Regions from separate parts of the Pseudomonas oryzae genome, predicted to be linked through region 1. Evidence: predicted binding sites of a transcription regulator. Region 1 holds the regulator's gene; each other region holds the start of a gene.
What was found. Region 1 encodes sigma-54, which starts transcription at its own class of promoters, with help from an activator protein. Its sites were predicted from a motif close to ANTGGCATNNANNTTGCTNT; they were not measured.
Positions count from the first base shown of each region.

Region 1 (9,519 bases):
TGGATGGCCACCCCGTGGAAGACTCGCGCCGCGATCTTCCACCGCCCGGCCCGCTGCGTGGTCTCTGGTAGACAAGGCTGCGCCTTTGTCTACCCTGCGCCAGCACTTGCCTGCAGGCGCTACTCGCCTTCGTCGAAGTAGTTGTTGATCAACTCGATCAGCGCCTGCAGGGCCTCGTGATCCTGTTCGCCCTCGGTGCACAGATGGATCGAGGTGCCCTTGCCGGCGGCCAGCATCATCACCGACATGATGCTCTTGCCGTCCACCAGGCTGTCGGCCGAGCGGCCGACCCGCACCTGACAGGGAAAGCGTCCGGCCACGCCGACGAACTTGGCGGCGGCGCGGGCGTGCAGGCCGAGCTTGTTGATGATGGTGACGTCGCAGGCTGGCATCGGGGGGATCGGGGTCCTTACTTGAGGTCGCGGTGGCGGATCTGCACGTTGCCCAGGCTGTCGCGCAGCGCGGTGCCCAGCCGTTCGGCCAGGTACACCGAGCGGTGGTGGCCACCGGTGCAGCCGATGGCCACGGTGACATAGGCGCGGTTGCTGGCGGCGAAGCGCGGCAGCCACTTGCCGAGGTAGGCGACGATGTCCTGGTACATTTCCTCGACGTCGGTCTGGGCGTCGAGGTAGTCGCGGACCGGCTGCTCCAGTCCGCTGTGTTCGCGCAGGTCCGGCTTCCAGTAGGGGTTGGGCAGGCAGCGCACGTCGAACACCAGGTCGGCGTCGATCGGCATGCCGCGCTTGAAGCCGAAGGATTCGATCAGGAAGGCGGTACCGGCATCCGGCTTTTCCAGCAGGCGCAGCTTGATGCTGTCGCGCAGCTGGTAGAGGTTGAGGTTGGCGGTATCGATCTTCAGATCGGCGAGATCGGCGATCGGACCGAGCAGCTGGTGTTCGTCGTCGATCGCCTCGACCAGCGAGCGGGTCGCGTTGGTCAGCGGATGGCGTCGACGGGTTTCCGAGAAGCGCTTGAGCAGGGTGGCGTTGTCGGCATCCAGATAGAGCACATCGCACTGGATGTTGTGCTGGCGCAGCTGCTCCAGCAGTTCGGGAAAGCGCTTGAGCTGGCTGGGCAGATTGCGCGCATCGATCGACACGGCAACCTGCGGCTGCGACAGCTCGGTGTGCAGCAGGGCGCGCTCGGCCAGGTCCGGCAACAGACTGGCCGGCAGGTTGTCGATGCAGTAGAAGCCGTTGTCCTCGAGCACGGCCAGGGCGGTACTCTTCCCCGACCCGGAGCGGCCGCTGACAATGACCAGACGCATGACTCAGCGGCCATCCACGGTGTCGAGCACCACCTGGTACAGGTCGAAGCCGTCCCGGGCCTGGCGCAGGCGCTCGCGCACGTCGGCGCGGTCGAGCAGGCCGGCGATCTGGCGCAGCAGCTCGAGGTGCTCTTCGGTGGCAGCTTCGGGCACCAGCAGGACGAACAGCAGGTCCACCGGGGCGCCATCGAGGGCATCGAAGTCCACCGGGGCGTCCAGACGCAGCAGGGCGCTCACCGGCACCGAGCAGCCGGCCAGCCGGCAGTGCGGAATGGCGATGCCGTTGCCGAAGCCGGTGGAGCCGAGCTTCTCGCGAGCCACCAGGCTTTCGAAGATGTCATGTGCGTCGAGCCCGGGAATATCCCGGGCTACGAGGTTGGCGATCTGTTCCAGAACGCGTTTCTTGCTGCCTCCCGGCACGTTCACCTGGGAACGGCCGGGGGTCAGGATATGCTCTAGTCGAATCATCGGAAAATGATCAGCGGGCGGCGGCGCCCTGTTCGCGCTCGATCTGCTTTTCCTTGTGCTTGATCAGCTGACGGTCCAGTTTGTCAGCCAGGAGGTCGATGGCTGCATACATGTCTTCGTGCTCGGCGTTGGCGACCACTTCGCCGCCGGCAACGTGCAGGGTAGCTTCGATCTTCTGCTTCAGTTTCTCCACCTGCATGATCACCTGAACGTTGGTGATGCGGTCGAAATGGCGTGCCAGGCGCTCGAACTTCTCGTTCACGTAGTTGCGCAGAGTGTCGGTCACTTCCAGGTGTTGGCCACTGATATTGACTTGCATACCGCTTCTCCTTATTACCCACGTTGCTGACGGGTTGCCCCGTCATCGAATAACTGTGTTCGCGATCAGTCGTTACACCAGTCGCTTGCGCTCGCTCGATGGCGCAATGCCCAGGGATTCCCGGTACTTGGCAATTGTCCGGCGGGCCACCTGAATCCCCTGCTCTTCCAGTAAACCAGCGATCTTGCTGTCACTCAACGGCTTTTTCGGATTTTCCGCGGCCACCAGCTTCTTGATGATGGCGCGGATCGCCGTCGACGAGCATTCGCCACCCTCGGCGGTGCTGACATGGCTGGAGAAGAAATACTTGAGTTCGTAGATGCCGCGCGGGGTATGCATGTACTTCTGCGTGGTGACCCGCGAGATGGTCGACTCGTGCATGCCCACCGCCTCGGCGATGTCGTGCAGTACCAGCGGTTTCATCGCCTCCTCGCCGTATTCGAGGAAGCCGCGCTGCAGCTCGACGATCTGGGTGGCGACCTTCATCAGCGTCTCGTTGCGGCTGAGCAGGCTCTTGATGAACCAGCGCGCTTCCTGCAGCTGGTTGCGCATGTAGGTGTTGTCGGCGCTGGAGTCGGCGCGGCGCACCAGGCCGGCGTAGTGCGGGTTGACGCGCAGGCGCGGCATGGCGTCGGGATTGAGCTCGACCAGCCAGCGCTCGTTGTCCTTGCGCACGATCACGTCGGGCACCACGTACTCGGCTTCGCTGGCCTCGATCTGCGCGCCGGGACGCGGATTGAGGCGCTGGATCAGCTCGGCTATCTGGCGCAGTTCGTCTTCCTTGACCCGCAGGCGGCGCATCAGCTGGCTGTAGTCGCGACTGCCGAGCAGGTCGAGGTATTCGCGCACCACGCGGCGCGCTTCGTCGAGCCAGGGGGTGGTGGCCGGCAGCTGGTTGAGCTGCAGCAGCAGGCACTCGCTGAGGTCGCGCGCGCCGATGCCCAGCGGCTCGAACTGCTGCACGCGGTGCAGCACCATCTCCACCTCGTCCAGTTCGATGCCCAGCTCGGGATCGAGGGAGGTGAGGATGTCCTCGAGGCTTTCCTCGAGGTAGCCGTCGTTGTTGATGGCGTCGATGATCGACATGGCGATCAGCCGGTCGTTGTCGCTCATCGGGGTCAGGTTGAGCTGCCAGAGCAGGTGGCTCTGCAGGCTTTCACCGGAGGAGGTGCGCGCGGTGAAGTCCCACTCGTCGTCCTCGCTGCTCGGCAGGCTGCTGGCACTGGTCTGGTAGATGTCCTCCCAGGCGGTGTCCACCGGCAGCTCGCTGGGGATGCGTTCTTCCCACTGGCCTTCGTCGAGGCTGTCGGGGTCGCGTTCGACGCTGACGCTGCCGCCCTCCAGGCTCGCCGCACCGTGAGTGGCGTCGCCTTCGGCCAGCGGGTCGCCGCTGTCGAAATCATCGCCGTCTTCCTGGCGCTCGAGCATCGGATTGGAGTCGAGGGCTTCCTGGATTTCCTGCTGCAGGTCGAGGGTCGACAGCTGGAGCAGACGAATGGCTTGTTGCAGCTGCGGGGTCATCGTCAGCTGCTGGCCCATCTTGAGGACTAGCGAGTGTTTCATGGCTTGGGAGTTGGCACCTTGGGGTCTGCCAGCGCCTGCGCGCTGTCCACTGCTGGGCGCCGGGGCGCCGCTGATAGCAAATTATATGCCCGATATTTGCCAGTTTGCCTAGGCTTGACAGGCAGGCGAAAAGCCGCAGTCAGGTAGGGATATGCGACGCCCGCGCGGTACGGCGGGCGTGCGGCTCATGCGTGAAGCGGTGGGAGGGACTTACAGGCGGAACTCTTGACCCAGGTAGACGTCCTTCACCAGCTGGTTGGCGAGGATGCTCTCGGCGTCGCCCTCGGCGATCAACTGGCCGGCGTTGACGATGTAGGCCGTCTCGCAGATGTCCAGGGTTTCGCGCACGTTGTGATCGGTGATCAGCACGCCGATGCCGCGACTCTTCAGGTGGTGGATGATCTGCTTGATGTCGCCCACCGAGATCGGGTCGACGCCGGCGAAGGGCTCGTCGAGCAGGATGAACTTCGGGTCGCTGGCCAGGGCGCGGGCGATCTCCACGCGCCGCCGTTCGCCGCCGGACAGGCTCATGCCGAGATTGTCGCGGATGTGGCTGATGTGGAACTCCTGCAGCAGGCCTTCCAGGGCTTCGCGGCGCCCGGCGCGATCGAGGTCCTTGCGCGTCTCGAGGATCGCCATGATGTTGTCGGCCACCGTCAGCTTGCGGAAGATCGAGGCTTCCTGCGGCAGGTAGCCGATGCCGGCGCGTGCGCGGCCATGCATCGGCAGATGGGTGACGTCCTGGTCGTCGATCAGCACGCGGCCCTGATCGGCGTGGACCAGGCCGACGATCATGTAGAAGCAGGTGGTCTTGCCGGCGCCATTGGGGCCGAGCAGGCCGACGATCTGGCCGCTGTCGATCGACAGACTGACGTCGCGCACCACGGCGCGGCCCTTGTAGCTCTTGGCCAGGTGCTGGGCGATCAGCGTACTCATTGCGCGTTCTGCTCCGGCTCGGCCTTCTTGCGCGGCTGGATCACCATGTCGATGCGCGGGCGCGGGGTGGTCACGCTGCTGCCGGTGGCGCGGCCGGCGTTGACGATCTGCCGCTGGGTGTCGTAGACGATCTTCTCGCCTTCGAAGGTGTTGCCTTCCTGCACCACCTTGGCCTGGTCGATCAGCACGATGCGCTCGTTGACCGCGAAGTACTGGATGGTCAGGCCGTAGGCCTTGACCACCGGCTTGTCGGTCGCCGGCTGCTGTTCGTAGTAGGCCGGCTTGCCGACCGAGGTGAATACCTCGATGTCGCCATTCTTGTCCTGGGTGATGGTCACGGTGTCGCCGGTGATCTTCAGGGTGCCCTGGGTGATCACCACGCCGCCGCGGTAGACGGCGACGCCCTTGGCGTCGTCGAGTTCGGCGCTGTCGGCCTGCACGCGGATCGGTTGCTCGCGGTCGGAGGGCAGGGCCCAGGCGGAGGCGCCGGCCAGCAGGATGCCCAGGCCGAAGAGGAGGGGAAGGGGGTTAGCGAACCTCATGCTGTCCTCGCACGTTGGATTTCAGGAGCATCCGGCTTTCGTTGAGATAGGCCTGCATGCCGGTGGCGCTGGTCACGCCGTTGGCGGCTTCGATGCGAACGGGCTGGGCCGTCTCGGCGTATTCCCGTTCGGGAAACACGCTGAGGCGGCTGGTGGTGAGTATGGTCGGGCGGCCCTTGGCGTCGGTGCGCTCGACGCGCACCGCATCGATCAGCTCGACCTGGGTGCCGCCGGGGGACACCTCGCCGCGCTCGCTCTGCACGTGCCACGGATAGTCGCTGCCGCGGTAGAGCAGCAGGTCGGGCTGGCTCAGCAGGGTGGTATCGCTGCTGCGCAGGTGCTCGAGGCGCGTCGCGGTCATCCGGTAGTGCAGCTTGCCGTCGGCCTGGAACTGCACGCTGCGGGCGTTTTCCACGAAGAAGTCGATGGCGCTGTCGCCACCGGTGGCGGCCGACGGCTCCATGAAGCTTTCCGGGCGGATGTTCCAGTAGCCGATGGCCGCCAGCAGGGCGGCGGCAAGGGCGAACGGGAAGAAGGTGCGCAGTGTGCGGTTCATCGGGGTTCCGTTACAGGTAGGCCGCCTGGGCCGCCTCCAGCGTGCCCTGGGCGCGCATGATCAGCTCGCAGAACTCGCGCGCGGCGCCTTCGCCGCCGCGCGCCTGGGTCACGCCGGCGGCGTGCTGGCGCACGAAGGCGTCGGCGCTGGCGACCGCCATGCCGAGGCCGACCCGGCGGATCACCGGCAGGTCGGGCAGGTCGTCGCCCAGATAGGCGACCTGCTCGTATGAGAGTCCCAGTTCGGTGAGCAGTTCATCGAGCACGACCAGTTTGTCCTCGCGGCCCTGGATCAGATGGTGGATGCCGAGGTTCTTCGCCCGGCGCTCGACCACCGCGGCGCTGCGCCCGCTGATGATGGCGGTGCGCACGCCCGAGGCGATCAGCATCTTGATGCCGTGGCCGTCGAGGGTGTTGAAGGTCTTGAACTCGCCGCCCTCGGGCAGGAAGTACAGTTTGCCGTCGGTCAGCACGCCGTCGACGTCGAAGATTGCCAGACGGATCGCGCCGGCGCGTTGCAGCAGGTCACCGTTCATCACATTACTCCGGCGCGCAGCAGGTCGTGCATGTTCAGCGCGCCGATGGCACGGTGCTCGGCGTCGACCACCGCGAGCGCGCTGATGCGGTTGTCTTCCATGATCTTCAGCGCTTCGGCGGCGAGCATGTCCGGGCGGGCGGTCTTGCCGCCGGCGGTCATCAGCTCGTCGATGGTCGCACTGCGCACGTCGACGCCACGGTCGAGGGCGCGGCGCAGGTCGCCGTCGGTGAAGATGCCGGCCAGGCGGCCGTCGGCGTCGCGCACCACGGTCATGCCCAGGCTCTTGCGGGTCATCTCCAGCAGCGCCTCGCGCAGCGGCGTGCCGCGCTGGACCTGCGGCAGGCCGTCGCCGCTGTGCATGATGTTCTCCACCTTGAGCAGCAGGCGTCTGCCCAGTGCGCCCCCCGGGTGGGAGAAGGCGAAGTCCTCGGCGGTGAAGCCGCGTGCCTCGAGCAGGGCGATGGCCAGGGCGTCGCCGAGCACCAGCGAGACGGTGGTCGAGGAGGTCGGCGCCAGGTTGAGCGGGCAGGCTTCCTGGGCCACGCTGGCGTCCAGGTTGACGGCGGCCGCCTTGGCCAGCGGCGAATCGGGGTTGCCGGTCATGCTGATCAGGGTGATGCCCAGGCGCTTGATCAGCGGCAGCAGGGTGACGATCTCGGCGGTCGAACCGGAATTGGACAGCGCCAGCACCACGTCGTCGCGGGTGATCATGCCCATGTCGCCGTGGCTGGCCTCGGCCGGATGGACGAAGAACGCCGTGGTGCCGGTGCTCGCCAGGGTGGCGGCGATCTTGCGGCCGATGTGGCCGGACTTGCCCATGCCGACCACCACCACGCGGCCCTGGCAGGCCAGCAGCAGCTCGCAGGCGCGAACGAAGTCGCCGTTGATGCGCGTCAGCAGGTCGTTCACCGCATCCAGCTCGAGGCGGATGGTGCGCTGGGCGGACTGGAGGAAGGACGGAGTCTGGGGCATGGACTGGACAGGCTGGACGAAGTAAGCAGCAGAGTATACCGACAAAGTGCCGACGGCTCATCATCTGCGCTCGAATGGTCGGCGCGATGCTTGGGAGTGGTCGGCCGGCGGTGCTATAGTGCGCGGCTATTCGGCCATCGGCTGCAGGAGTGCGACTGCCTTGCGCTCGGCACCCGCACGGACGGCCGGCCTGCAAGGAGTTCCGATGACTAGCGACAACGCGTATGCCGTCGAGCTGAAAGGGGTCACTTTCAAGCGCGGCACGCGCACCATCTTCGATAACGTCGATCTGGCGATCCCGCGTGGCAAGGTGACCGGCATCATGGGTCCCTCCGGCTGCGGCAAGACTACCCTGCTGCGCCTGATCGGCGCCCAGTTGCGTCCCTCCAGTGGCAAGGTGATCGTCAACGGGCAGAACCTGCCCGAGCTGTCGCGCAGCGAGCTGTTCGACATGCGCAAGCAGATGGGCGTGCTGTTCCAGAGCGGCGCGCTGTTCACCGACCTCGACGTGTTCGAGAACGTCGCCTTCCCGCTGCGGGTGCACACCAGCCTGCCGGAGGAGATGATCCGCGACATCGTGCTGATGAAGCTGCAGGCGGTCGGCCTGCGTGGCGCCATCGAGCTGATGCCCGATGAGCTGTCCGGCGGCATGAAACGCCGCGTGGCGCTGGCGCGGGCGATCGCCCTCGATCCGCAGATCCTCATGTACGACGAACCCTTCGTCGGCCAGGACCCGATCGCCATGGGCGTGCTGGTGCGCCTGATCCGCCTGCTCAACGATGCCCTCGGCCTGACCAGCATCGTGGTTTCCCACGATCTGGCGGAGACCGCCAGCATCGCCGATTACCTGTACGTGGTCGGCGACACCCAGGTGCTCGGTCAGGGCACGCCGGCCGAGCTGATGGAGTCCGACAATCCACGGATCCGCCAGTTCATGCAGGGGATCGCCGACGGTCCGGTGCCGTTCCACTTCCCCGCGGCCGACTATCGCCGCGACCTGCTGGGAGACGCCTGATGCGCAGGACTTCCCCCCTCGAGCGCGTGCGCCTGCTCGGCCGCGCCGGGCTCGACGTGGTCGAGGCGCTCGGACGCTCGACGCTGTTTCTCGTGCATGCCCTGTTCGGTCGCAATGGGGCCGGCAGTTTTCTGCAGCTGCTGATCAAGCAGCTGTACGCGGTCGGCGTGCTGTCGCTGGCGATCATCGTCGTCTCCGGCGTCTTCATCGGCATGGTGCTGGCCCTGCAGGGCTACAACATCCTGGTCGACTTCGCCTCCGAGGAGGCGGTCGGCCAGATGGTCGCGCTGACCCTGCTGCGCGAGCTGGGGCCGGTGGTCACCGCGCTGCTGTTCGCCGGGCGCGCCGGTTCGGCGCTGACCGCGGAGATCGGCAACATGAAGTCCACCGAGCAGTTGTCCAGTCTGGAGATGATCGGCGTCGACCCGCTCAAGTACATCATCGCCCCGCGGCTGTGGGCCGGCTTCATCTCCATGCCGCTGCTCTCGGCGATCTTCACCGTGGTCGGCATCTGGGGCGGCGCGATGGTCGCCGTGGACTGGCTGGGCGTCTACGAGGGCTCCTACTGGGGCAACATGCAGCGCAGCGTCGAGTTCCATGGCGACGTGCTCAACGGCATCATCAAGAGCGTGGTGTTCGCCGTGGTGGTGACCTGGATCGCGGTGTTCCAGGGCTACGACTGCGAGCCCACCTCCGAGGGCATCAGCCGCGCCACCACCCGCACCGTCGTCTACGCCTCGCTGGCCGTGCTCGGCCTCGACTTCATTCTCACCGCTCTGATGTTTGGAGACTTCTGATGCAATCGCGCTCTCTGGAAATCGGCGTCGGCCTGTTCCTCCTGGCCGGCCTGCTGGCCCTGCTGCTGCTGGCGCTGCGCGTCAGCGGCCTGACCATCGGCTCGGCCCAGGACACCTACCGCATCTACGCCTACTTCGACAACACCGCCGGGGTTAGCCCGCGCGCCAAGGTAACCATGGCCGGGGTGACCATCGGCAAGGTGGTCGCGGTCGACCTGGATCGCGACAGCTACATGGGGCGGGTGACCATGGAACTCGACAGGCGTGTCGATAATCTACCGGTGGACTCCACCGCGTCGATCCTCACCGCCGGCCTGCTCGGCGAGAAGTACATTGGCATCAGTGTCGGTGGCGAGGAGCAGATGCTGGCAGACGGTGGGGTGATCCGCGATACCCAGTCGGCGCTGGTGCTGGAAGACCTGATCGGCAAGTTCCTGCTCAACTCCGTCAACAAAGAACCCGCCAAGCAATAAAGGACATTCGTCATGCTCAAGACATTGCGTCGCAGCCTGCTGGTGCTGCTGACCTGCCTGCCGTTCGTCGGTCA
Region 1 is NZ_LT629751.1:92,836-102,354, forward strand. It holds gene BLT78_RS00460 (HPr family phosphocarrier protein) at 120-392, opposite strand; gene rapZ (RNase adapter RapZ) at 410-1,267, opposite strand; gene ptsN (PTS IIA-like nitrogen regulatory protein PtsN) at 1,271-1,735, opposite strand; gene hpf (ribosome hibernation-promoting factor, HPF/YfiA family) at 1,746-2,054, opposite strand; gene BLT78_RS00480 (RNA polymerase factor sigma-54) at 2,127-3,617, opposite strand; gene lptB (LPS export ABC transporter ATP-binding protein) at 3,828-4,553, opposite strand; gene lptA (lipopolysaccharide transport periplasmic protein LptA) at 4,550-5,095, opposite strand; gene lptC (LPS export ABC transporter periplasmic protein LptC) at 5,082-5,651, opposite strand; gene BLT78_RS00500 (KdsC family phosphatase) at 5,662-6,186, opposite strand; gene BLT78_RS00505 (KpsF/GutQ family sugar-phosphate isomerase) at 6,186-7,160, opposite strand; gene BLT78_RS00510 (ATP-binding cassette domain-containing protein) at 7,366-8,175, shown strand; gene mlaE (lipid asymmetry maintenance ABC transporter permease subunit MlaE) at 8,175-8,972, shown strand; gene mlaD (outer membrane lipid asymmetry maintenance protein MlaD) at 8,972-9,445, shown strand; gene BLT78_RS00525 (MlaC/ttg2D family ABC transporter substrate-binding protein) at 9,458-9,519, shown strand, end outside.

Region 2 (9,519 bases), 1.9 Mb from region 1:
CCGAGGAACTGCGCGTGGACGGCTATACCGTGACGGCGCGCCAGGACTGGCAGGAAAGCTCGCACCAGACCATCATCGCCGCCCAGCAGGCCGAAGGCTGCGGACTGGTGATCAAGCAGCACCTGCCGGACAACCCGCTGAAGAAGGCGCTGCTCACCCCGGATGACTGGAAGCTGATGCGCTTCTGCCCCTGCCCGGTGCTGCTGGTCAAGACCGACCGCCCATGGAGCGGCGGCAAGGTGCTGGCTGCCGTGGACGTCGGCAGCGACGACCCCGAGCATCGCGACCTGCACGCCGGCATCGTCTGCCATGCCTACGAACTGGCCCATCTCGCCAAGGGCGAGCTGCACGTGCTGAGCGCCCACCCGGCGCCGGTGCTGTCCGCCGCCGACCCGACCTTCCAGCTGCGCGAGACCATCGCCGCGCGCTACCGCGAGGCCTGCCAGCGCTTCCAGGACGAGTACGGCCTGAGCAACCGCCAGCTGCACGTTGCCGAGGGGCCGGCCGACATCCTGATCCCACAGCTGGCCCTGCAGCTCGATGTCGGAGTGACCGTGATCGGCAGCGTGGCGCGCACCGGCCTGTCCGGCGTGCTGATCGGCAATACCGCCGAGGTGGTGCTGGACACCCTGGAAAGCGACGTGCTGGTGGTCAAGCCGGACGATATCTGCGAGCACCTGGAAGAGCAGCTGCTGCAGGCGGAAAAACGCGGTCAGACGCGATAGTCGACGCCATCGACCAGGAAGCGCGGCGCGATGTAGCGCTGGTAGTGCGCCTCGGAGAGCAGGAAGTACTCGCGATCGATGGCGTCGCGCAGCTCCGGCAGACCGCTGTCGCGAAACTCCGGCAGCAGCACGATGCCGTAGGCCTCGACCTGCTGGATCACCCGTGCCCCGCGGGTGATCAGCTGATAGGCCCAGCAGTACGGTGACTGCTGGGGCGCGTAGCGGATCTGCCGCTGCTCCAGCTGGCGACGCAGCAACTGCGCATCGAACACCTCCAGCTTGGCCGCCACCACCTGCACCAGCAGCGCCTCCAGGCGCTGCCACACCGCCCGCTTCTCCTCCTCGCCGTACAGGTTCCAGTTCACCACCTCGTGGTGGAAACGCTTGCAGCCGCGACACACCAGGTCGCCGTAGACCGTTGAGCAGAGGCCGATGCAAGGAGTCTTGATGCGCTGATTGGGCATGGGAAAAGCAGGGGCGATGCGGGTACGGGGACGCATCTTAGCCCTTTGTCTAAGCCGGGTCACCCGCCACCGGCCGGGCGTATTGCTTAACTTATCGGACCGATTCCATTAGAATCCGCCTGCCTTGTTACAGGCGCGAATGTCCGATCGAAGCTGTTTTCAAAGCGTCACGAGCACAGTAATACCCGGCAGGAAGCGGTTGGTGAGACGAGCTTCGTCAGGCGGCTCCCTCACCGACATGCCTCCGTCACAGTCCGGCGTAAAACTTTGAAAACAGCTTCTGGACGCGAGTCCCGGACTCCCGCATGGGACCACTGATGAGGGTAATACTGTGCTTGAAGCCTACCGCAAACACGTAGAAGAGCGTGCCGCCCTGGGCGTCGTGCCCCAGCCGCTGAACGCCGAGCAGACCGCTGCTCTGGTCGAGCTGCTGAAGAATCCGCCGGCTGGCGAAGAAGAATTCCTGGTTGACCTGATCACCAACCGTGTTCCGGCTGGCGTGGACGAAGCTGCCTACGTCAAGGCCGGCTTCCTGACCGCCCTGGCCAAGGGCGAAGCCAGCTCCCCGCTGCTGACCAAGACCCGCGCCGTCGAGCTGCTGGGCACCATGCAGGGCGGCTACAACATCGCCACCCTGGTCGAGCTGCTGGACAACGCCGAGCTGGCCACCGTCGCCGCCGAACAGCTCAAGCACACCCTGCTGATGTTCGATGCCTTCCACGACGTCGCCGAGCGCGCCAAGAAGGGCAACGAAGCCGCCAAGGCCGTGATGGCCTCCTGGGCCGAGGGCGAGTGGTTCACCAGCCGTCCGGCCGTCGCCGAGAAGATCACCCTGACCGTGTTCAAGGTGACCGGCGAAACCAACACCGACGACCTGTCCCCGGCTCCGGATGCCTGGTCGCGCCCGGACATCCCGCTGCACGCCCTGGCCATGCTGAAGATGGCCCGCGACGGCATCAACCCGGACGTCCCGGGTTCGGTCGGCCCGATCAAGCAGATGGAAGAGCTGAAGGCCAAGGGCTACCCGGTCGCCTACGTCGGCGACGTGGTCGGCACCGGCTCCTCGCGCAAGTCCGCCACCAACTCCGTGCTGTGGTTCTTCGGTGACGACATCCCGAACGTGCCGAACAAGCGCGCCGGCGGCTTCTGCTTCGGCACCAAGATCGCCCCGATCTTCTACAACACCATGGAAGACGCCGGCGCCCTGCCGATCGAATTCGACTGCACCAACCTGGCCATGGGCGACGTCATCGACGTCTACCCGTACGCTGGCAAGGTCTGCAAGGCCGGCACCGAAGAAGTCATCACCACCTTCGAGCTGAAGACCGAAGTCCTGCTGGACGAAGTCCGCGCTGGCGGCCGTATCCCGCTGATCATCGGCCGTGGCCTGACCGAGAAGGCCCGCGCCGAGCTGGGCCTGGCGCCGTCCACCCTGTTCAAGAAGCCGGAAGCTCCGGCTGACAGCGGCAAGGGCTTCACCCTCGCCCAGAAGATGGTCGGCCGCGCCTGCGGTCTGCCGGAAGGCCAGGGCGTGCGTCCGGGCACCTACTGCGAACCGAAGATGACCACCGTCGGTTCCCAGGACACCACCGGCCCGATGACCCGCGACGAGCTGAAGGACCTGGCCTGCCTGGGCTTCTCCGCCGACCTGGTGATGCAGTCCTTCTGCCACACCGCCGCCTATCCGAAGCCGATCGACGTCAAGACCCACCACACCCTGCCGGACTTCATCATGAACCGCAGCGGCGTGTCCCTGCGTCCGGGCGACGGCATCATCCATAGCTGGCTGAACCGCATGCTGCTGCCGGACACCGTCGGTACCGGTGGTGACTCGCACACCCGTTTCCCGATCGGCATCTCCTTCCCGGCCGGTTCCGGCCTGGTCGCCTTCGCCGCCGCCACCGGCGTGATGCCGCTGGACATGCCGGAATCCGTGCTGGTGCGCTTCAAGGGCAAGATGCAGCCGGGTATCACCCTGCGTGACCTGGTCCATGCCATCCCCTACTACGCGATCCAGGCTGGCCTGCTGACCGTCGAGAAGAAGGGCAAGAAGAACATCTTCTCCGGCCGCATCCTCGAGATCGAAGGCCTCGAAGGCCTGACCGTCGAGCAGGCGTTCGAGCTGTCCGACGCCTCCGCCGAGCGTTCGGCTGCCGGTTGCACCATCAAGCTGCCGGAAGACGCCATCGCCGAGTACCTGAAGTCCAACATCACCATGCTGCGCTGGATGATCGGCGAAGGCTACGGCGATGCCCGTACCCTGGAGCGTCGCGCCCAGGCCATGGAAGCCTGGCTGGCCAACCCGCAGCTGCTGAGCGCCGATGCCGACGCCGAATACGCCGCCGTCATCGAGATCGACCTGGCCGAGATCAAGGAGCCGGTTCTCTGCGCGCCGAACGATCCGGACGATGCCCGCCTGCTGTCCACCGTAGCCGGTCAGAAGATCGACGAAGTGTTCATCGGTTCCTGCATGACCAACATCGGTCACTTCCGCGCCGCCGGCAAGCTGCTGGACAAGGTCAAGGGTGGTATTCCGACCCGTCTGTGGCTGGCTCCGCCGACCAAGATGGACGCCCACCAGCTGACCGAGGAAGGCTACTACGGCATCTACGGCAAGGCTGGCGCGCGCATGGAAATGCCGGGCTGCTCGCTGTGCATGGGTAACCAGGCTCGCGTGCAGACCGGTTCCACCGTGGTCTCCACCTCGACCCGTAACTTCCCGAACCGTCTGGGCGACGCCACCAACGTGTTCCTGGCTTCTGCTGAGCTGGCGGCTGTCGCCTCCATCCTCGGCAAGCTGCCGACCGTCGAGGAGTACATGGAGTACGCGAAGAACATCGACAGCATGGCTGCCGACGTCTATCGCTACCTGTCCTTCGACCAGATCGCCGAGTACAAGGATGCCGCCGCCAAGGCCAACATCCCGGTGCTGCAGGCCTGAGTCCGGTAAGCGCTAGACCGCTGTAGGAAGAAGCCCCGCCCCGTGCGGGGCTTCTTCTTTTCTGCCTCCTGGCACAGCGCTTGCTTTGCTCGAGTCAGCAGAACGCTCCAACGGCGGAGCCGTTCCCCGACAATGGCGTCGTACCCGACTGTCGCCCCGCGCGATGGCCGGTACGGCGCTTTTTTGTGCAGCGATGGAACACACGCGATGACCGACCACCACGCAATGCCTCGCACCGACGCCCTGGCCTGGGTCGCCGGCTCGGATGCCCCGGAAAAGAACGTCCTCGAACTCGGCTTCATGGCCCTGGCCGACTCGGCGCCGCTGATCGTCGCCGCCACCCAGGGCTTCGCCCAGCCCTACGGCCTGACCCTCAACCTGCGCCGCCAGGCCTCCTGGGCCGGCCTGCGCGACAAGCTGCTCAGCGGCGAGCTGGATGCCGCACAGATGCTCTACGGCCAGGTCTACGGCATCCATCTCGGCCTCGGCAGCCCGGTAACGCCCATGGCCATCCTCATGGGCCTCAACCAGAACGGTCAGTCGATCACCCTGAGTCAGGCCCTGCGCGCGGCCGGCGTGACCGACGGCGAAGCACTGCGCGCGCGCACGCACCAGAGCGGTGCACGCCTGACCCTCGCCCACACCTTCCCCACCGGCACCCACGCCCTGTGGCTGTACTACTGGCTGGCCAGCCATGGCATCCACCCGCTCACCGACGTGCACAGCGTGGTGGTGCCGCCGGCGCAGATGGTCACCCACCTGCGGGCCGGACGCATCGACGGCTTCTGCGCCGGCGATCCCTGGGGCGCCCACGCGGTGGACGAGAACCTCGGCTTCACCGTCGCCACCAGCCAGTCGATCTGGCCGGATCACCCGGAGAAGGTCCTCGGCGTCACCCGCGCGTTCGTCGATCAGTGCCCGAACAGCGCCCGCGCCCTGACCATGGCCCTGCTCGAAGCCTGCCGCTTCATCGACCAGGGCCTGGAGAACCGCCGCAGCACCGCCCAGCTACTCAGCGCCACCGAGTTCGTCAACGCCCCGGTGGCCACCCTCGAGCCGCGCTTCCTCGGCCAGTACCAGGACGGCCTCGGCCATGCCTGGCTGGATGCGCATCCGTTGCGCTTCTTCGCCGACGGCGCGGTGAACATGCCCTACCTGTCCGACGGCATGTGGTTCCTCACCCAGTTCCGCCGCTGGGGTTTCCTGCGCGACGATCCGCAGTACCATGAGATTGCCAGCCAGGTGCACCAGCTCGCGCTGTACCGCGAGGCCGCCGGCGCGCTGGGCATCGCCATCCCCGAGGCCATGCGCCGCTCGACCCTGCTGGACGGCAAGGTCTGGGACGGCCGCGAGCCGGCCGCCTACGCCCACGGTTTCGACCTTCACGCGCTGGCCGAACGCCAGTCGCTGGCCCTCTGAGCCCGGAGTCTGCCCATGCTGCGCATCCTCCTGATCAACGACACCGCGAAGAAGGTCGGCCGCCTGAAGAGCGCGCTGAACGAAGCCGGCTTCGAAGTGATCGACGAGTCCGGCCTCACTGTCGACCTGCCGGCGCGGGTGGCCGCCGTGCGCCCGGACGTGATCCTGATCGACAGCGAATCACCCGGCCGCGACGTCATGGAGCAGGTCTGCCTGCTCAGCCGCGACCAGCCCCACCCGATCGTCATGTTCACCGACGAGCACGACCCCGGCGTCATGCGCCAGGCCATCCGTTCCGGAGTCAGCGCCTACATCGTCGAGGGCATCCACGCCCAGCGCCTGCAGCCGATCCTCGACGTGGCCATGGCCCGCTTCGAGAGCGACCAGGCCCTGCGCGCCCAGCTCAACGCCCGCGACCAGCAACTCGCCGAACGCAAGCGCATCGAGCTGGCCAAGGGCCTGTTGATGAAGATGCGCCAGTGCAACGAGGAAGAGGCCTACACCCTGATGCGCCGCCAGGCGATGAGCAAGCAGCAGAAGCTGATCCAGGTGGCCGAGCAGATCATCTCGATGCACGAGATGCTCGGCAACTGAGTTCGGCGAGGGCGCCCGGCGAGGGGCGCCCGATAGATGTAGCGACTCCGACAAGGCGTGCCTCGCACGCCCGTCCGGGTTCGACACCCGACACAGCGTCCCTCAGCCCAGGCCGAGAAACTTCAGCGTCGCCCGGTACAGCCTTTCCCCGCCGCACACCAGCAGGAGCACATCGCCCGTCTTCGCCGAGCCGAGAATGTTGGTCAGGTCGCGGACCAGGCGGAAGGGGTTGTCCAGCGTGGCCAGCTGGACGTCGGCCCCCTCCGGCAGCGCCCGGTCGGCGACCAGCCGGTCCGGGTTGCGGATCACCGTGATCCTGAGCTCCTTGCTGCCGAAGCGGGTATCGAGAAATTCGCTGCCGGGCGAAACCTGCGTCCCGGTCCTGAGACTGACTGCCTTCATGAGCTGCACCATGGCTAGGGAAAAACCAGTGGTGCAGCACTAACCGGGCCAGCTCCCACCGCCCGCCCTGACGACACAAAGCTATCTCTGCGCCGCTTGCAGGCGTCGGGCGGCTGGCGTATGTTCCTTCGCGCAGGCCAGCGCACTGGCCAACGTCGCTCGGACGGTTCCGGGCGCTTACGTACTCCGAGGAAATCATGGCCGAACACGGCAAGCGCCGCTTTGCGCGCATCGATCGTCTCCCCCCCTACGTCTTCAACATCACCGCCGAGCTGAAGATGGCCGCCCGCCGCCGTGGCGAGGACATCATCGACTTCAGCATGGGCAACCCCGACGGCGCCACCCCGCCGCACATCGTCGAGAAGCTGGTGCAGGTCGCCCAGCGCGACGACACCCACGGCTACTCGACCTCGCGCGGCATCCCGCGTCTGCGCCGCGCCATCTCGCGCTGGTACCAGGAACGCTATGAGGTCGAGATCGACCCGGACAGCGAAGCCATCGTCACCATCGGCTCCAAGGAAGGCCTGGCGCACCTGATGCTGGCCACCCTCGACCACGGCGACACCGTGCTGGTGCCCAACCCCAGCTACCCGATCCACATCTACGGTGCGGTGATCGCCGGCGCCCAGGTGCGTTCGGTGCCGCTGGTGCCCGGCGTCGACTTCTTCGCCGAGCTGGAGCGGGCGATCCGCGAGGCGATCCCCAAGCCGAAGATGATGATCATCGGCTTCCCCTCCAACCCCACCGCACAGTGCGTGGAGCTGGACTTCTTCGAGCGCGTGGTGGCGCTGGCCAAGCAGTACGACATCCTGGTGGTGCACGACCTGGCCTACGCCGACATCGTCTTCGACGGCTGGAAGGCGCCGTCGATCATGCAGGTGCCGGGCGCCAAGGACGTCGCCGTGGAATTCTTCACCCTGTCGAAGAGCTATAACATGGCCGGCTGGCGGATCGGCTTCATGGTCGGCAACCAGGAGCTGGTCAGCGCCCTGGCGCGGATCAAGAGCTACCACGACTACGGCACCTTCACCCCGCTGCAGGTGGCCGCCATCGCCGCGCTGGAAGGCGACCAGCAGTGCGTGCGCGACATCGCCGAGAAGTACCGCGAGCGCCGCGACGTGCTGGTCAAGGGCCTGCACGAGATCGGCTGGATGGTCGAGAAGCCCAAGGCGTCGATGTACATCTGGGCCAAGATCCCCGAAGCCTACGCCCAGCTCGGCTCGCTGGAGTTCGCCAAGAAGCTGCTCGCCGAGGCCAAGGTCTGCGTCTCGCCGGGCCTCGGTTTCGGCGATTACGGCGACGACTACGTGCGCTTCGCGCTGATCGAGAACCTCGACCGCACCCGCCAGGCGATCCGCGGCATCAAGGCGATGTTCCGCGCCGACGGCCTGCTCGAGGCCAAGCCCCGCAAGGAGCCCTGAAACTGACCATCGACGCCCGCCAAGCGGGCGTCGATGCCCCTTCCGGTGCGCCGCAAAAGCGCACCAACCTGCCCCATGCCGCCTCACCCCGCTCCATCACGGCCACCGCCCACCCCAAACACACCCCCAAGCCACTGATTTAGCAGAGCATTTTTCCTTTCCCCAGCACACCAAGCCTCGCGCCGAAAAACTGGCAAGCCCCTTGCAGAGGTAACCGCACATCCGTCTTCGGATCGCCAACGGCGGTGATCGGGACGAACTGACAAAGACGTCAAAAGCCAGCTGATCCCCACAGGATCGGCGCGCTTGCGACGTCTTTTTTCGTTTCTGACCTCAGGAAAAATCACCATGCACGATCGCCGTCGCTCCATCCAACGCACCCTGGCCAGGCTGACCTGCGCCGCCGGCCTGCTGCTCGGCAGCGCCACCGCCCTGGCCGCCGATCCGGAGAAGGAAGAACTCAAGCTCGGCTTCATCAAGCTCACCGACATGGCGCCGCTGGCCATCGCCTACGAGAAGGGCTTCTTCGAGGACGAGGGCCTGTACGTCACGCTCGAGGCCCAGGCCAACTGGAAGGTATTGCTCGACCGGGTGATCACCGGCGAGCTGGACGGCGCGCACATGCTGGCCGGTCAGCCGCTGGGCGCAACCATCGGTTTCGGCACCAAGGCCGAGGTGGTCACCGCCTTCTCCATGGACCTCAACGGCAACGGCATCACCGTGTCCAACGCCGTGTGGGAGGAAATGAAGAAGCACGTGCCGATGGCAGACGGCAAGCCGGTGCACCCGATCAAGGCCGACGCCCTCAAGCCGGTGATCGAGCAGTACAAGGCGCAGGGCAAGCCGTTCAACCTCGGCATGGTGTTCCCGGTCTCGACCCACAACTACGAGCTGCGCTACTGGCTGGCCGCCGGCGGCATCAATCCCGGCTACTACGCCCCGGCCCAGGGCGACATCACCGGCACCCTGAGCGCCGACGCCCTGCTCTCGGTCACCCCGCCGCCGCAGATGCCGGCGACCCTGGAGGCCGGCACCATCCATGGCTACAGCGTCGGCGAGCCGTGGAACCAGCAGGCGGTATTCAAGGGCATCGGCGTGCCGGTGATCACCGACTACGAGATCTGGAAGAACAACCCGGAGAAGGTGCTCGGCGTGTCCAAGGCCTGGGCCGAGGCCAACCCGGAGACCCACAAGCGCCTGGTCAAGGCGCTGATCCGCGCCGCCATGTGGCTGGACGCGGACAACAACGCCAACCGCGCCGAAGCCGTGCAGATCCTCGCTCGCCCCGAATACGTCGGCGCCGACGCCAAGGTGATCGCCAACTCGATGACCGGCACCTTCGAGTACGAGAAAGGCGACAAGCGCGAGGTCCCGGACTTCAACGTGTTCTTCCGCCACCACGCCACCTACCCCTTCTACTCCGACGCCATCTGGTACCTGACCCAGATGCGCCGCTGGGGCCAGATCGCCGAGACCCAGCCGGACAGCTGGTACTTCGAGACCGCCAAGCAGGTCTACAAGCCGCAGACCTACCAGGCGGCCGCCGCCGAACT
Region 2 is NZ_LT629751.1:1,959,581-1,969,099, forward strand. It holds gene BLT78_RS08640 (universal stress protein) at 1-725, shown strand, start outside; gene BLT78_RS08645 (DUF1289 domain-containing protein) at 713-1,189, opposite strand; gene acnB (bifunctional aconitate hydratase 2/2-methylisocitrate dehydratase) at 1,521-4,130, shown strand; gene BLT78_RS08655 (CmpA/NrtA family ABC transporter substrate-binding protein) at 4,338-5,549, shown strand; gene BLT78_RS08660 (ANTAR domain-containing response regulator) at 5,565-6,143, shown strand; gene BLT78_RS08665 (hypothetical protein) at 6,246-6,545, opposite strand; gene alaC (alanine transaminase) at 6,743-7,966, shown strand; gene BLT78_RS08675 (CmpA/NrtA family ABC transporter substrate-binding protein) at 8,315-9,519, shown strand, end outside.
Region 2: a site for sigma-54 is predicted at 8,156-8,175, ahead of BLT78_RS08675 (CmpA/NrtA family ABC transporter substrate-binding protein). Genes of this name have one in related genera too.

Region 3 (9,519 bases), 1.1 Mb from region 1:
GAGCTGTACGCCGGCGAAAGCCTGCTGCCCAACTGACCCGGAGGCCGGCATGCTGCTGCGTTTCACCAAGATGCACGGGCTGGGCAACGACTTCATGGTCCTCGACCTGGTCACCCAGCACGCCCACGTGCAGCCCAAGCATGTGCGCCAGTGGGGCGACCGCCACACCGGCGTCGGCTTCGACCAGCTGCTGATCGTCGAGCCGCCGAGCCGCCCGGATGTGGACTTCCGCTACCGCATCTTCAACGCCGACGGCTCCGAGGTGGAGCAGTGCGGCAACGGCGCGCGCTGCTTCGCCCGCTTCGTCCTCGACAAGCGCCTGACCGCGAAGAAGCGCATCCGCGTCGAGACCAAGAACAGCATCATCGAGCTGAACGTGCGCAACGACGGGCAGATCACCGTGGACATGGGCGCGCCGCGCCTTGCCCCTGCGGAGGTGCCCTTCGTCGCCGCCGAAGCCGCCATCGCCTACGAGGTCGAAGTCGGCGGGCGGAGCGTCGAGCTGGCCGCCATCTCGATGGGCAATCCGCACGGCGTGCTGCGCGTCGCCGACGTCGACACGGCGCCGGTGCACCAGCTCGGCCCGCAGCTGGAGACCCACCCGCGCTTCCCGCAGAAGGCCAACATCGGCTTCCTGCAGGTGGTCGACGCCCATCACGCGCGCCTGCGCGTGTGGGAACGCGGCTGCGGCGAGACCCAGGCCTGCGGCACCGGCGCCTGCGCCGCCGCGGTGGCCGGCATCCGCCAGGGCTGGCTGCAGTCGCCGGTGCAGATCACCCTGCCCGGCGGCAGCCTGACCATCGAGTGGGCCGGACCCGGCGCGCCGGTGCTGATGACCGGCCCGGCGGTGCGCGTGTTCGAAGGTCAGGTGCGCCTGTGAGCGAGGAGCCGCCCGTGCCGGAGCTGGACGCCGAACAGGTCGCCGCCTGGCTGGCGGCGCACCCGCAGTTCTTCACCGGCCGTGACGAACTGCTCGCCGAGCTGCACATCCCCCACGAGGCGGGCCATGCGGTGTCGCTGGTCGAGCGCCAGCTGCGCCTGCTGCGCGAGCGCAACCACGAGCTGCGCGCGCGCCTGACCCAGCTGATGGACATCGCCCGCGACAACGATCGCCTGTTCGCCCGCACCCGCCGGCTGATCATCGCCCTGCTCGATGCCGAAGACCTCGAGGCGCTGGTGGCCGCCGCCGAGGACAGCCTGCGCCACGACTTCCAGGTGCCCTACGTCAGCCTGCTGCTGTTCAGCGACACCCCGCCGGCGGTCGGCCGCTGGGTCAGTCCGGAGCAGGCGCAGCAGGCGGTCGGCGCCCTGCTCGCCGGCAACAAGACGGTGTGCGGCGTGCTGCGCCCCAGCGAGCTGACCTTCCTGTTCCCCGCCGAAAACATCGCCAGCATCGGCTCGGCGGCGGTGGCGGTACTCGACCACCAGGGCCTGCACGGCGTGCTGGCTCTCGGCAGTCCCGATCCGCAACACTACAAGAGCTCGCTGGGCACCGTGTTCCTCGGCCACGTGGCGGAAATCATCGCCCGTCTGCTGCCGCGCCTGGTGCCGACGCTGCGCGCGGTACGCTGAGGCCACGCCGCGCAGCGCCGCCGGTCTGGTCGAACAGCCCTGCGCGCGCTTGGTGTCATCCACCCCAGCCATGAGCCATTCCAGGGAGTCCGCCATGCACGCCGAACTGGACGCCTACCTCGAGCATCTGCGCCGCGAGCGCCAGCTGTCGCCGCACAGCCTGGCCGGCTACCGCCGCGACCTCGACAAACTGCTTGCCCTGGCCAGCGCGGCCGGTCTCGAGCGCTGGGAGCAGCTCGACGGCCGGACGCTGCGGCGCCTGCTCGCCAGCCTGCACCAGCAGGGCCTGGCGCCGCGCAGCCTGGCGCGCTGGCTGTCCGCCTGCCGCGGCCTGTACCGCTACCTGATCCGCGAGGGCCACTGCCGCAGCGACCCCAGCGCCGGCCTGCACCCGCCCAAGGGGGACAAGCGCCTGCCCCGGCTGCTCGACACCGACCGCGCCCAGCAGCTGCTCGACGGCGCGACGGACGTCGATACGGCGGGCGCCGTTGCGTCGGGCGTCGGTACGTCGGGCGGCGACTTGCCGGGCGCCGCTGCCGCGGGCACCACAGCGCCGGAGGACGCCTTCCTCGCCTGCCGCGACCAGGCGATGCTCGAGCTGTTCTACTCCTCCGGCCTGCGCCTGTCCGAACTGACCGGCCTCGACCTGGCGCAGCTGGATCTGGCCGCCGGCCTGGTGCGGGTGCGCGGCAAGGGCAACAAGGTCCGCGAGCTGCCGGTCGGGCGCAAGGCGCGCGAGGCGCTGCAGGCCTGGCTGCCGCTGCGCCAGCAGGTCGCCGTCGATCCGGCGCTGTTCGTCGGCCGGCGCGGCCAGCGCCTCGGCCCGCGCGCGGTGCAGCTGCGCGTGCGCCAGGCCGGGGTGCGCCAGCTGGGCCAGCACCTGCACCCGCACATGCTGCGCCACAGCTTCGCCAGCCACCTGCTGGAGTCCTCCCAGGACCTGCGCGCGGTGCAGGAGCTGCTCGGTCACGCCGACATCGGCACCACGCAGATCTACACCCACCTCGACTTCCAGCACCTGGCGCGCATCTACGACCAGGCCCACCCGCGTGCGCACCGGCGCAGCAGTGCAGCACCGGCAAGCGACGAAGACGACAGCCAGGAATGAATTCCGGCGGTATGATGCAGAGACTGACCGAAACAGTCGGCCATCGCGGCCACTGGAGAGACCGCCCGTGACCCTGCGCCTGATCACCTTCGACCTCGACGACACCCTGTGGGACGTCGGCCCGGTACTCGACAGCGCCGAAGCCGAACTGCTGACCTGGCTGGCCGAGCACGCCCCGGTGCTCGGCGCCGAGGCGGACGAACGCCTGCAGCACAGCAAGCGCTGGGTGCTGGAGCAGGACCCGACCCTCAAGGGCCGCATCAGCGAACTGCGCCGCCGCACCCTGCGCCACGGCCTGTGCAGCGCCGGCTACGCCGAGGTCGAGGCCGCGCGCCTGGCCGAGGCCGCCTTCCAGCACTTCCTCGCCGCGCGCCAGCAGGTCAGCCTGTTCCCCGAGGTGCTGCCCACCCTGCAGCAGCTGGGCCGCCAGTTCCGCCTGGGCGTGCTGACCAACGGCAATGCCGACGTGCAGCGCATCGGCATCGCCGACTACTTCCACTTCGCCTTCAGCGCCGAAGAGCTGGGCGTGAGCAAGCCCGATCCGCGCGCCTTCCACGCCGTGCTCGAGCACGCCGACATCCCCGCCGCACAGGCCGTGCATATCGGCGACCATCCGCGCGACGATATCCAGGGCGCCCAGGCCGCCGGCATGCGCGCGGTGTGGGTCAATCCGCAGGGCAAGCCCTGGGAGGGCACAGGCCGCCCGGACGCGCAGATCGCCAGCCTGGCCGAGCTGCCCGCGCTGCTCGACGCCTGGCAGGCCGGGCACTGACGCGGAGCCCCCGGGCTTGTCCGACGCGCCGGCGACCCAGCTGAGCATGCGGGGCGCCACCGCGCCGCTGCTGCTGCCCGTCGCCACGCTGCTCCCCGGCCTGCTCGCCGGTGGCATCCAGCCGCCCGGCCTGCTGGGCGGCGCGCTGTTCGTCGCCTGGCTGCTGTATCCGCCCGGGCGGCTGCCCCGCGGGCTGTGGCTGGCCGGCAGCCTGCTGGCCAGCCTGGCCCTGGCCGCCCACCTGCTGCCCGGCTTCACGCCGCTGGCGCTCGCCGCGCCGCGCGCGCTCAGTCCGGACGCCGCGCCCTACGCACTGCGCCTGCACTGGGACAAGCTGCTGCTCGGCGCCAGCCTGCTGGCCTGGTGGTGGCGCGAGTCCGCCAGCCGCCGGCCAGCGTCGGCACGGCCGCGCGCCGCCTGGAGCTGCGCACTGGCCACCCTGCTCGGCGTGCCGGCGCTGGCCCTGGCGCTCGGCGTGGTGGCCTGGCAGCCGAAGTGGCCTGCCGAGCTGGCGCTGTGGCTGGCGGTGAACCTCGGCGTCACGGTGCTGGCCGAGGAGCTGCTGTTTCGCGGCCTGCTGCAGGGCGCACTGGTCGCCCGCCTCGGCGCGGCGCGCGGCATCGGCCTCACCGCCCTGCTGTTCGGTCTGGCCCACGCGCCCTTCAGCCCGGGCTTCGCCCTCGCCGCCGCCCTGGCCGGCCTCGGTTACGGCTGGGTCATGCAGCTGTCCGGGCGCCTGGCCGCCGCGGTGCTGCTGCACGGTGCGCTCAACCTGCTGCACTTCCTGCTGCTCAGCTATCCGCTGCGCCTGCCCTGAAAACGCCGAGGGCGATCCCGGTATTCCGGGATCGCCCTCGCGACCAGCCCCGATCGGTTCGATCAGATCGGGCGGCTGCCGTACTTGCTGTCCGGCTTCTTCGGCGGGTCGGCAACCACGTTGGATTCGATTTCCTGCACCTTGCCACCGCGAGCGAGGAACTCCTCCATCGCCCTGGCCAGCGCATCGCGCTCCTTCTGCTTGGCCTCGATCGAGGGCAGCTCTTCCGGCTCGGCTTCCTTCTTCGACTTCTTGGCTACCGGGGCAGCCACCTCGTCGTCGCCGTCACCGTCGTCGTCCGGCGCGGCACCCAGCTCTTCCTCGCCTTCCTCGGCGCCTTCCAGCTCGTCTTGTTCCAGATCTTCTTCGCTCATGATGAAACCCCATGGTGCTGCAAAAGCATTTTGTATATAGCCCAACAGCGTCGCTTGCGCGCGCCGCCGGTGCAAATTCGGCCGGACTCCACCGGGTCGCCGCCGTGGGCAACCCCCGCCCCGAGCCGGGCTGCAGAGCCGTTCGCGCGCATTCTAGCGCGCTGCCAGAAAAAACAAAGGGCACCCGCAGGTGCCCTTCGTCTGGCCGCAAAGGGGGCCGGATCAGCTCTTGCGAGTGAACTCCGGGTAGGCCTCCATGCCGCACTCGGCGATGTCGACGCCGGCGTATTCGTCCTCGGCGTCCACGCGCAGGCCCATCACCGCCTTGAGGATGGCCCACAGCAGCAGGCTGGCGCAGAACACCCAGCCGAAGATGCAGGCGATGCCGAGCAGCTGGGCGGCGAAGCTGCCGCTGTCGTTGGTCAGCGGCACGGCCAGCAGGCCCCAGGTGCCGGCCAGGCCGTGCACGGCGATGGCGCCGACCGGGTCGTCGATCTTCAGCTTGTCGAGCAGCAGCACGCCACCCACCGCCAGCACGCCACCGACGGCGCCGATCAGCACCGCCATCAGCACCGAGGGGGTCACCGGCTCGGCGGTGATCGCCACCAGACCGGCCAAGGCACCGTTGAGCGCCATGGTCAGGTCGGCCTTGCCGAACAGCAGACGGGCGGCGATCAGCGCGGCCAGCAGGCCACCGGCGGCGGCCATGTTGGTGTTCAGGAAGGCCGCCGCCACGGCGTTGGCGTTCTCGATGCTGCTGACGGCCAGCTGCGAACCGCCGTTGAAGCCGAACCAGCCGAACCACAGGATCAGCGCGCCCAGCGTGGCCAGCGGCAGGTTGCAACCGGGGATGGCGTTGACCTGGCCGTCGGGGCCGTACTTGCCGCGGCGCGCGCCGAGCAGCAGCACTCCGGCCAGGGCGGCGGCGGCACCGCACAGGTGCACCACGCCGGAACCGGCGAAGTCGAGGAAGCCGGCCTGGTTGAGGAAGCCGGAGCCCCACTTCCAGTAGCCCTGCACCGGATAGATGAAGCCGGTCATCACCACCGCGAAGGCGAGGAAGGCCCACAGCTTCATGCGCTCGGCCACCGCACCGGAGACGATCGACATGGCGGTGGCGACGAACACCACCTGGAAGAAGAAGTCGGCGCGCTTGGAGTAGCCCGGCGCATCCTCGCCGCCGGCGGCGACCACGTCGACCGCGTGCTCGGCACCGATCAGGAAGCCCAGGCTCGGCAGGATGCCGCCCTCCGGGCTGGAGTACATGATGTGGTAGCCGACCAGCATGTACATCACGCAGGCCACCGCGTACAGGGTGACGTTCTTGGTGAGGATCTCGGTGGTGTTCTTGGCCCGTACCAGGCCGGACTCGAGCATGGCGAAACCGGCCGCCATCCACATCACCAAGGCGCCGCAGATCACCAGATAGAAGGTGTCGAGGGCGTATTGCAGGGGAATCAGTTCGTTTTCCATGGCGAAACCTTTTCTCGGGGCGCACAGGCGCCTGTGACGGGCGCCCGAAGGCGCCCGCCGTGTCCATCATCAGGGGTTCAGAGGTTGTAGCCGCGCTCGTTGTGCTCGGCGAGATCCAGGCCGCTGCTCTCGGCTTCCTCGCTGACGCGCAGGCCCATGACCAGGTCCAGCACCTTGAGGATCACGAAGGTGACGATGCCGGTGTAGACCACGGTGAAGGCCACGCCCTTGAACTGGGTGAACAGCTGGGCGCCGATGTCTTCCACGCTGCCGAAGCCGCCCAGGGCCGGCGCGGCGAAGGCACCGGTGAGGATGGCGCCGACGATGCCGCCGACGCCGTGCACGCCGAAGGCGTCCAGCGAGTCGTCGTAGCCCAGCTTGCGCTTGAGGCTGGTGGCGGTGAAGAAGCAGATCACGCCGGAGGCCAGGCCGATCGCCAGGGCGCCCATCGGGCCGGCGGTGCCGGCAGCCGGGGTGATGGCCACCAGGCCGGCGACCACGCCGGAAGCGATGCCCAGAGCGCTCGGTTTGCCGTGGGTGATCCACTCGGCGAACATCCAGCCCAGCGCGGCGGCGGCGGTGGCGATCTGGGTCACCAGCATGGCCATGCCGGCGGTGCCGTTGGCGGCGATCGCCGAGCCGGCGTTGAAGCCGAACCAGCCGACCCACAGCATGGCCGCGCCCATCAGGGTGTAGCCGAGGTTGTGCGGCGCCATGTGGGTGGTCGGATAGCCCTTGCGCTTGCCGATCACCAGGCAGGCCACCAGACCGGCGATACCGGCGTTGATGTGCACCACGGTGCCGCCGGCGAAGTCGAGCACGCCCCAGTCCCACATCAGGCCGCCGTCGCCGGCCCAGACCATGTGGGCGATCGGCGCGTAGACCAGGGTGAACCACACGGCGGTGAAGATCAGCATGGCGGAGAACTTCATGCGCTCGGCGAAGGCGCCGACGATCAGCGCCGGGGTGATGATGGCGAAGGTCATCTGGAAGAAGATGAACACGCTTTCCGGGAAGGCACCGATCAGGCTGTCGGTCCCCAGGCCGGCGAGGAAGGCCTTGGACAGGCCGCCGACGAAGGAATTGAAGTTGACGACGCCCTGCTCCATGCCGGCGGTGTCGAAGGCCAGGCTGTAGCCGTAGATGACCCACAGTACGCTGATCAGGCCGGTGATGGCGAAGCACTGCATCATCACCGACAGGACGTTCTTGGAACGCACCATGCCGGCGTAGAACAGCGCCAGGCCGGGCACGGTCATGAACAGCACCAGCGCGCTGGCGGTCATCATCCAGGCGGTGTCACCGCTGTTCAGGACGACCTCGTCGGCCAGAGCCAGGCTGGGGGTAACGAGGGACAATAGGGCTCCGAGCCCTGCGAGCTTGCGCAGAGTCATGTGTTACTCCTGGGGCGGGGGGTTCGTTGGAGTAAGTTGTTTCGGCTCAGACCGCGTCGGTGCCGGTCTCGCCGGTACGGATGCGGATGGCCTGCTCGAGGTTGACCACGAAGATCTTGCCGTCGCCGATCTTGCCGGTGTTGGCGGCCTTGGTGATGGCGTCGATGACCGCATCCAGCTGGTCGTCGGCGATCGCCACGTCGATCTTCACCTTCGGCAGAAAATCGACCACGTATTCCGCACCGCGATACAGCTCGGTGTGGCCCTTCTGACGGCCGAAGCCCTTGACCTCGGTGACGGTGATGCCCTGCACGCCGATTTCCGACAGCGATTCGCGCACGTCGTCGAGCTTGAACGGCTTGATGATGGCGGTGACTAGCTTCATGAAAGTTTCTCCCGTAATGGTGGACTTGCCCCAGGAACAACGAACCCATGACAAGTCTAAGCGCAGAGTCCGGCGTTTGTAACAGGTGACAGACACTGCGCAGGCTGGATTCAACGTCGGCCGGCAACTGGTAGCGGAGCCGTCCCCCGCTCCGCCTGGCCCGCGGCGGTGACACACGAGCACCGGCTGAGCAGCCCGCTGCAGGTTTCTTGCCAACTCTTCGCATTTGCTTGTTTTTCATGGAGTTACGCCATTTCACCGGTTTTCGCCGCCATTTACGCGCCCTTTATGCACCATTAAAGAGCATTGACGGCGATCTTTCGCGCAATCGGAGTGCAACGACGGGCCGGCGTCGATCGCAAACGCACCAATTCCGGGCACGAATTCCGCCAACGCGCGCCAGGCGCGGATCGGTCGGGTTGTTTGCTAGACTGGCGCCTTCTTTTGCTGGAATACCGCCATGCTGCCGCCCAAAGCCGTACTCGACCTGTTCGCCAGTCAGGCCAGCCGCCTGTTCGGCGCCGACTCGCCGTTGCCGCATGGCGAACTGGAAGCCCAGTTCAAGGCCCTGCTGTCGAGCGCCTTCAGCAAGCTGGATCTGGTCGGCCGCGACGAGTTCGACGCGCAGATGGCGGTGCTGGCGCGTACCCGTGCCCGCCTGGAAGCGCTCGAGGCACGCGTAGCCGAACTGGAAGCCCGTCTGGAGCCGCCGCACCAATAGGGAGCCGCGTCTTCGCGGGACACCTGATCAAGGAGCGATCATGTCCCTCGCCATCGTCCACAGCCGCGCCCAGCTCGGCATCGACGCCCCGGCGGTCAGCGTCGAGGCGCACCTCGCCAACGGCCTGCCCTCGCTGACCCTGGTCGGCCTGCCGGAAACCGCCGTGCGCGAGAGCAAGGACCGCGTGCGCAGCGCGATCCAGAGCTGCGGCTTCGAGTTTCCCAGCAGGCGCATCACCCTCAACCTGGCCCCCGCCGACCTGCCCAAGGACGGCGGGCGCTTCGACCTGGCCATCGCCCTGGGCATCCTCGCCGCCAGCGGCCAGCTGCCCGCCGCCAGCCTGGAAGGCATCGAATGCCTCGGCGAGCTGGCGCTGTCCGGCGCCCTGCGCCCGCTCCGCGGCGTATTGCCCGCCGCCCTGGCCGCGCGCGCCGCGGGCCGCGCGCTGCTGGTGCCGCGCGGCAACGCCGAGGAGGCCGCGCTGGTTTCGGGGCTGACGCTGTACGTTGCCGAGCATCTGCTGGAGGTGGCCGCCCATCTCGCCGGGCATACCCCGCTGGCGCCCTGGACCACGACGGGACAACCGGCCCCAGCGACCAGTCCGGGCGATATCGCCGAGGTGCAGGGCCAGCTGGCCGCCAAGCGCGCCCTGCTGGTCGCCGCCGCCGGCCACCACAACCTGCTGTTCAGCGGCGCGCCGGGCACCGGCAAGACCCTGCTGGCCAGCCGCCTGCCCGGCTTGTTGCCGCCGCTGAGCGAGCAGGAAGCCCTGGAGGTCGCCGCCATCCACTCGGTGGCCGGCCTCGCGCCGCTCAGCGGCTGGCCGCAGCGGCCGTTCCGCCAGCCGCACCACAGCGCCTCCGGCCCGGCGCTGGTCGGCGGCGGCAGCCGTCCCAGGCCGGG
Region 3 is NZ_LT629751.1:3,630,137-3,639,655, forward strand. It holds gene lysA (diaminopimelate decarboxylase) at 1-36, shown strand, start outside; gene dapF (diaminopimelate epimerase) at 50-880, shown strand; gene BLT78_RS16445 (DUF484 family protein) at 877-1,572, shown strand; gene BLT78_RS16450 (tyrosine recombinase XerC) at 1,667-2,680, shown strand; gene BLT78_RS16455 (HAD family hydrolase) at 2,748-3,452, shown strand; gene BLT78_RS16460 (CPBP family intramembrane glutamic endopeptidase) at 3,499-4,269, shown strand; gene sutA (transcriptional regulator SutA) at 4,332-4,643, opposite strand; gene amt (ammonium transporter) at 4,866-6,116, opposite strand; gene BLT78_RS16475 (ammonium transporter) at 6,194-7,510, opposite strand; gene glnK (P-II family nitrogen regulator) at 7,557-7,895, opposite strand; gene BLT78_RS16485 (accessory factor UbiK family protein) at 8,356-8,616, shown strand; gene BLT78_RS16490 (YifB family Mg chelatase-like AAA ATPase) at 8,657-9,519, shown strand, end outside.
Region 3: a site for sigma-54 is predicted at 8,093-8,112, ahead of glnK (P-II family nitrogen regulator). Genes of this name have one in related genera too.